One region of the uncultured Salinibacterium sp. genome, then DNA from elsewhere that is predicted to be linked to it. Evidence: riboswitches for the same ligand, from Rfam matches in the RefSeq annotation. Region 1 holds a riboswitch; the other holds the start of a gene.

Evidence for each region. Region 1 has a riboswitch for thiamine pyrophosphate ahead of AACZ26_RS06080 (ECF transporter S component). Riboswitches for the same ligand answer to the same signal wherever they lie in the genome.
Region 2: it holds a riboswitch for thiamine pyrophosphate, as region 1 does, so the genes downstream of both, thiM (hydroxyethylthiazole kinase) here and AACZ26_RS06080 (ECF transporter S component) in region 1, are expected to answer to the same signal.

Annotation. Positions count from the first base shown of each region.
Region 1 covers NZ_CAXBBH010000001.1:1,226,460-1,229,863, forward strand. The annotation lists gene AACZ26_RS06070 (DUF3097 domain-containing protein) at 1-591, shown strand, start outside; gene AACZ26_RS06075 (LLM class F420-dependent oxidoreductase) at 612-1,538, opposite strand; TPP riboswitch at 1,566-1,676, shown strand; gene AACZ26_RS06080 (ECF transporter S component) at 1,707-2,339, shown strand; gene AACZ26_RS06085 (ABC transporter ATP-binding protein) at 2,411-3,404, shown strand, end outside.
Region 2 covers NZ_CAXBBH010000004.1:150,347-153,750, forward strand. The annotation lists gene AACZ26_RS13095 (bifunctional hydroxymethylpyrimidine kinase/phosphomethylpyrimidine kinase) at 1-670, opposite strand, end outside; gene thiE (thiamine phosphate synthase) at 667-1,305, opposite strand; gene thiM (hydroxyethylthiazole kinase) at 1,329-2,138, opposite strand; TPP riboswitch at 2,130-2,221, opposite strand; gene AACZ26_RS13110 (MDR family MFS transporter) at 2,493-3,404, shown strand, end outside.

The DNA.
Region 1 (3,404 bases):
GGTGCGGCTGCCACTCGCAAGACAGCGTCAGGTTCATTCGCGGCGCCTGAGCAGCGCGCTCGCACGGCTCTCGCGAGTCGCATTTACGTCGAGGGGCGCCACGACGCTGAGCTCGTAGAAAAGGTCTGGGGAGACGACTTACGCGCCGAGGGAGTTGTCGTCGAGTTCCTCGGCGGCATTGATGACCTCGAAGCGATCGTCGCGGACTTTGCGCCTACCTCCGAACGCAAGCTGGGCATCCTCGTCGATCATCTTGTTGCCGGGTCGAAGGAGAGCCGGATTGCAGAAGCCGTGGGGCGCGGCAAGTATGGCAAGCACGCGCTCGTGGTCGGGCATCCATTTGTGGATGTCTGGCAGGCGGTCAAACCTCACAGTCTCGGAATCACTGCCTGGCCCACCGTGCCGCGCACGATCGAGTGGAAGCACGGAATCTGCGAGGCGTTTGGGTGGCCGCACGCGGATCAAGCCGACATCGCGCGGGCGTGGCAGTTTATCCTCTCGAAAGTGAAGAACTACGGCGACCTTGAGCCTGCGCTGCTCGGACGGGTCGAGCACTTGATCGACTTTGTGACGGTCGACCAAGACTCCTAGCGATAATCGCGTCGACCCTTCTAGTCGAGCTGAGGGAGCACTTCGCGAGCGAGAAAGTCGAGCTGGTCCAGGTCGTGGAAATCCATGACCTGAAAGTACACACGGGTGAAGCCGAGTGTTTTCAGCTCAGAGATCTTGTCGACCACTTCGCTAGCTGTGCCCGCAAAGCCGGTGTGGCGAAGATTTTCGGCCGTGCTGTTCGCCGCAGTGGCCCGCGTATCGATCTGAGCTTCCGTAGCGCCGACGGCTGTTGTGCCCGCAATCGAGAGTACGAGCGTTGACGGGTCTCTGTCGATCATTTCACAGGCCGCCTGAACGCGGTCGAGGCGTTCTTTGAGCGGGGCAACCGTTGCAAACCCCGCGTTGTACTCGGCGGCGAATGTGGCTGTCAGCGCGGGGGTGCGGCTCGGGCCGCTGCCTCCGATGATGATCGGCAGCGGGCTCTGAACCGGTTTGGGCAGCGCGGGGGACTGGGTCAGGGTGTAGTGCTTTCCCTCATAGGAGAACATTTTCCCCGGTTCGGTGCCCCAGATGCCCGTAATCACGTCGAGCTGTTCTTCGAGCAGCCCGAATCGTTTGGCAGGAAAAGGGATTCCATAGGCTTCGTGTTCACGCTCGAACCAGCCGGTGCCCAGACCCAGCTCGATCCGCCCGCCAGACATATCGTCGACTTGAGCAACCTGAATCGCCAGAATTCCCGGATGCCGGAAGGTCGCCGATGACACGAGCGTGCCGAGCCGAATGGTGGACGTCTCGCGCGCAAGCCCCGCCAAGGTCGTCCACGAGTCAGTCGGTCCAGGAATGCCACCGTTGCGGTCATCCATCGTCAGATAGTGGTCCGATCGAAAGTAGCCGGTGAACCCGAGTGACTCAGCTGCTTGCGCCAGCGTGAGCTGATCGGTGTAGCTCGCGCCGTTCTGAGGTTCGGTAAAGATGCGGAAGTCCATCGTCTGAGCCTATTGATGATTAGACTGGGAGGCGAACACGGGAGTCCGGTGAGCCGGGCTGAGAGGGAGCTTCTCCAAGCTTCGACCGTCGAACCTGATCTGGATCATGCCAGCGCAGGGAGCAGACACTCTTGAAACCCGTGCCATTCACTAGTGAAAGGCACGAAAGTGACCACAACAGCATCATCCTCGTCAACTACTCGCCCATCGACTCCGGGATCGCGTTTTCAGTGGCGCGTCATCGATATTGTCGTCGCCAGCGTCATCGGTGTTGCGAGCGGACTGATCTTCGTCATCTGGAACGTTGCGTCGACGCCGGCGCTCGCTCCGTTCTCTGCGCTCCTGCCGGGCCTGCAAGCAATCGGCGGGGGTTTTTGGCTGTTCGCCGGTGTGCTCACGGCCCTCGTCATCCGCAAGCCTGGTGCGGCCATCTACGGCGAAGTTGTCGCGGCATCCGTCTCTGCGCTCATCGGCAACCAGTGGGGCCCCCTGACGCTCGTGAGTGGCGTCACGCAAGGTCTCGGCGCTGAGCTCGTGTTCGCGGCATTCCTCTACGCCAACTGGCGGGTGAGCGGTGCCATTCTCGCCGGTGCTGGCGCCGGGCTTGCCATGGCCATGACCGACCTCATCCTCTGGTACCCCGGCTCGGCACTGCCGTTCATCCTGATTTACACCGCTGCTGCCATCGTCGGCGGAATGCTGATCGCAGGCCTGCTGTCGTGGCTTGCCACTCGAGGGCTCGCAGCAACCGGAGCGCTCAACCGTTTCGGTGCCGGTCGTGAGATTGCGAAGCGAGTCTGAGCTCCGTCACTCCTGCTGGCGTCACCGTAGAAGGATGGGGGTGGCGCCACTCCAGCAGGCTCGCCTGGGCAGTGCGCGGCCTCGATCTGCGCATCGAACCGGGCGAACGAGTGCTTATCTTGGGGGAGTCCGGGGCAGGAAAGTCGACATTCCTCCACGCCCTTGCCGGGGTGGTCGGTGACGACGAAGGGGAGTCAGAAGGTTCCCTTCTCGTAGATGGCCAGCATCCGGCATCCATTCGCGGTCGCACTGGCCTGGTGATTCAAGACCCCGACAGCCAGGTGATTCTGGAGCGCGTTGGTGACGACGTCGCATTTGGGTGCGAAAACCTCGGGGTGCCGCGCGACGAGATCTGGCCACGAGTGCGCCACAGTCTCGATCAGGTCGGGCTCGACGTTGCCTTGGATCGAAACACGAGTGCGCTCTCCGGCGGGCAGAAGCAGCGGCTTGCGCTCGCCGGTGTGCTTGCCATGCGGCCGGGACTCATCGTGCTCGATGAACCCACCGCCAACCTTGATCCCGAAGGAGTCACCGAAGTTCGGGATGCCGTGATCAGGGTTGCTGAAGCGACCGGCGCAACCATTGTGGTTGTCGAGCATCGCGTGTCGGTGTGGAGCGATGTTGTCGACCGAATCGTTGTGCTTGCCGCCGGTGGGGGCGTCATCGCTGACGGAGCGCCAGCGGAAGTGCTTTCGCGCCAAGGTGAAGAGCTTGCCGCGCGCGGGGTCTGGATTCCGCAGTTTCCGCCACCGCGACCTCAACGCTCAGTGCGGGCAGAGCAGCACACGCTCCTCACAGCAGACCGACTCGCATTCGGCCGCGCCAATAAAGCCATCGGAATCCCGTTCGACCACGAAATTCTTAGCAGTCATGCCCTCGCTATCACTGGACCGAACGGCGCGGGAAAATCCACCCTCGCGTTGACACTCGGCGGGCTACTCGCACCGGTAGACGGTGCTGTGGTCGCGAACCCTGCACTCGCGAAGGGTGCTGGCGTGCATCCGATTCGGTGGAAGTCTCGCGAACTACTCACGCGCATCGGCACCGTTTTTCAAGATCCAGAGC
Region 2 (3,404 bases), on a different contig from region 1:
CTACGGGTGCGTTCCCCGAGCGCGCATCTACGAGCGCATCCGGAGCCTCCGCCCCGCTCAGGTGTCCGCCCTTGGCCACTACGCGCACCCCGTAGGAGGCAGAGACTCGCCGCGCCTGCTCCAGCACCTCGGGCCACGTCTCGGCGGCAGGTTCCGCGGCGATGATCGCGAGCTCGGGGATATTGGGCGTCACCAGGTCACACACCCGCACGAGGTCGCGCAGCGCCTGCTCGGCTTCGGCATCCAACAGTCGGTCACCACTTGTGGCGACCATCACCGGGTCAAGCACCACCACGGGTGGCTGCACTCTTTCAAGCCACGCACGAACGACGTCCACGACCTCGACGGTGCCGAGCATGCCGATCTTCACGGCATCGATAGCGATGTCGTCGCTCAGGGCATCGAGTTGTTCGCGCAAGAAATCAGCGGGCGGCACGTGAACACCACGCACCCCGAGAGTGTTCTGGGCCGTCAATGCCGTGATCGCCGCCATCCCGTAGCCACCATTGGCCGCAATCGACTTGAGGTCAGCCTGAATACCGGCCCCACCCGACGGGTCGCTGCCAGCGATGCTCAGCACCCGGGGAATCCGTACCCCACTCGCGCTACCCACACCGCTCACGCTCGGCACGACACTCCCACCGGCTCCGCCCACAGCGCTCCCGCTCACGCCGTCACCTCCGCGTCGGCAGCCCACGCTGCGGCGAGCGCCCGCGCCGCCTCGCGCGGATCGGCAGCACCACAAATTGCGGAAACCACCGCACCACCGCGAGCGCCACTGGCCCGCAGCAGGGGGAGATCGTCCTGACCAACTCCCCCAATAGCTACGGCGGGCAACCCGCTGAGCGCAATGAGCTCGGCCATACGAGCGTGCCCGAGCGGTTCGGGAGCATCCTTCTTGCTCGTCGTGGGGTGCAGCGCACCAATGCCGACATAGTCGACTCCGGCAGAACGCACACTGGCCGCATACAGTTGATCTTCCGTCGACGCGCTCAGACCCACGATCGCTCGCGGACCCACGAGAGCACGCACCGACGCGACGGGCAGATCGCCCTGCCCCACATGCACGCCCGCAACCCGGGCTCCCATTTCTCGGGCAGCCAGATAGACGTCTACCCGATCATTCACGAGCACAGGAACCTTCAGCGCTACCGCCGTCGACACCCGCAACACCAGATCGAGAAATTCGCGCGCCGGCATGTTCTTCTCACGCAACTGCACGAGCGTCACTCCCCCGGCCACCGCTTCGTAGACGAGATCAACAAGGTCGTGGCCAGCGGCACGAGCCTGGGCTGAGTCCGTCACCAAATATGTCGACAGGTCGAAGCTCACGCGATCACCGCCCGTGCTGCAATGTCGTCCGCCGAAACTTCGCTCAGCGCATCCAAGAGGGCCACCGCAAAGCTGCCCGGCAGCGCCGAACGCTCCGCCGCGAGATCGGCCGCCACCGTGTAGACGCTTGTCGCCGCAACAGCCGCTGTCAGCGCATCCGGAGTCACCGCCGCAAATGCCGCCATGATCGCCCCGAGCGCACAACCGCCGCCCGTCACCTTGGTGAGTACCGGATGCCCGTTCGTGAGCCTCACGACACTCACGCCATCGGTCACCATGTCGGTCGCTCCCGATACCGCGACGGCGCCTCCCGTCGCGCGCGCGAGCATCTGGGCGGCGGTGAGGGCGTCATCCACGCTGCTCGTACTGTCGACGCCTCGACCGCCCGTTCCGAGTTCGGCGAGCGCCAGAATCTCCGAGGCATTGCCTCGCACTAGCGATGGACCGAGATCACGCAGACGATGAGCCAGCGACGTGCGCACCGGCAAAGCACCGATGGCAACCGGGTCAAGCACCCACGGCGTTCCGGCAGCATTGGCGGCCGGCGCAGCTTCGAGGGCGGCAGCGCGCTGCTCTTCGCGACACGTGCCCAAATTGATGAGCACTCCGGAGGCCACCCCGGCGAACATGCCCGCCTCTTCGGGAATGTCCACCATCGCTGGTGCCGCCCCCACGGCCAACAGAGTATTAGCGGTGAAGCCCACCACCACGTTATTGGTAATGCACTGCACGAGTGGCGACGTCGATCTCACCGCCTCGAGCGCGTCTTGAGTGGCGGTCAACAGCAGTTCTGGCGTACGCGACATGCGCGACATCCCTTCGCTAGTTCTAACTAGATCAGGTTCGACGGGTGTGTTCTCAGCCCCGCAGGGCACCCCGTGTCACAAGTTATTTCTTCCAACATACCGGTTCGGGCGGATGCTCGGACACGGGCACCAGACTGTTCAGAGTCATCGGCCTTCCGCTCCGTGCGGGCGCGCAGTGCGCGAGCGCATCCACCCCGAATTGGGCTCCCATTCACCCCGCTCAGCACGAAATGGGAATTATTGTGCTGACGAATGTCGTTGCACTGAGCAAGAATAAAGATGACGACTGATTTGTGCGCCCATTCGACACCGGCTGCTGCTTCGTCCGACCGCTGAGAACACGACAGGATTTTAATGACTAGCACCGCGCCGATCACCGGCAGCATTCCCCTCCCCAGCTCGGCTGAGGGGTCTTCAACGAGCTCGGTCGATAACAGCGGTCGCAACCGTCTCGTTATCGCGCTCATGCTCGCGGCAACTTTCGTCGTGTTCCTCAACGAGACGTCGCTTGTTGTCGCAATCCCCGGCATTATGGAAGATCTCAACATCCAACCGAGCACCGCTCAGTGGTTGTCGACATCCTTCATGCTCACGATGGCGGTCGTGATTCCCATAACCGGATTCCTCATCCAACGGTTCACGACCCGCAGCATCTTTATCGCCGCGATGTCCCTCTTCACCGCTGGCACTCTGTTGGGAGCTATTGCTCCCACGTTCGTGCTGCTCATTGTGGGACGCGTGGTTCAGGCCTCGGGCACCGCAATCATGCTTCCGTTGCTCATGACCACCGTCATGACTCTCGTGCCCCCGGCTACGCGCGGCAAGACCATGGGCAATGTGTCTATCGTCATGTCGATGGCACCCGCCGTCGGCCCTACGGTCGCCGGTCTCGTGTTGGCGGTCTTTGACTGGCGCTGGGTCTTCATCGTCATGATCCCCATCTCCGTTACCGCACTCGTGCTCGGCATCACCAAGGTGAGGAACGTCACCGACCCCCGCAAGGTCTCGATTGACATTCTGTCCGTCATCCTTTCGGCTATCGCTTTCTCAGGGCTCATTTATGGGCTCTCGAGTTTGGGCGAATCTGCGAGCGGTGACGTGCTGATTGCTCCCGCGATCCCGATTGCCGCCGGCGCCGTGAGCCTCGTGCTGTTCATCATCCGCCAGCTCGCGTTGCAGAAAACCGATCGCGCGCTGCTCGACCTGCGCACCTTTGCCGCGCCCGGCTTTGCCGTGTCGATCTCTCTCATGATGATCATGATGGCG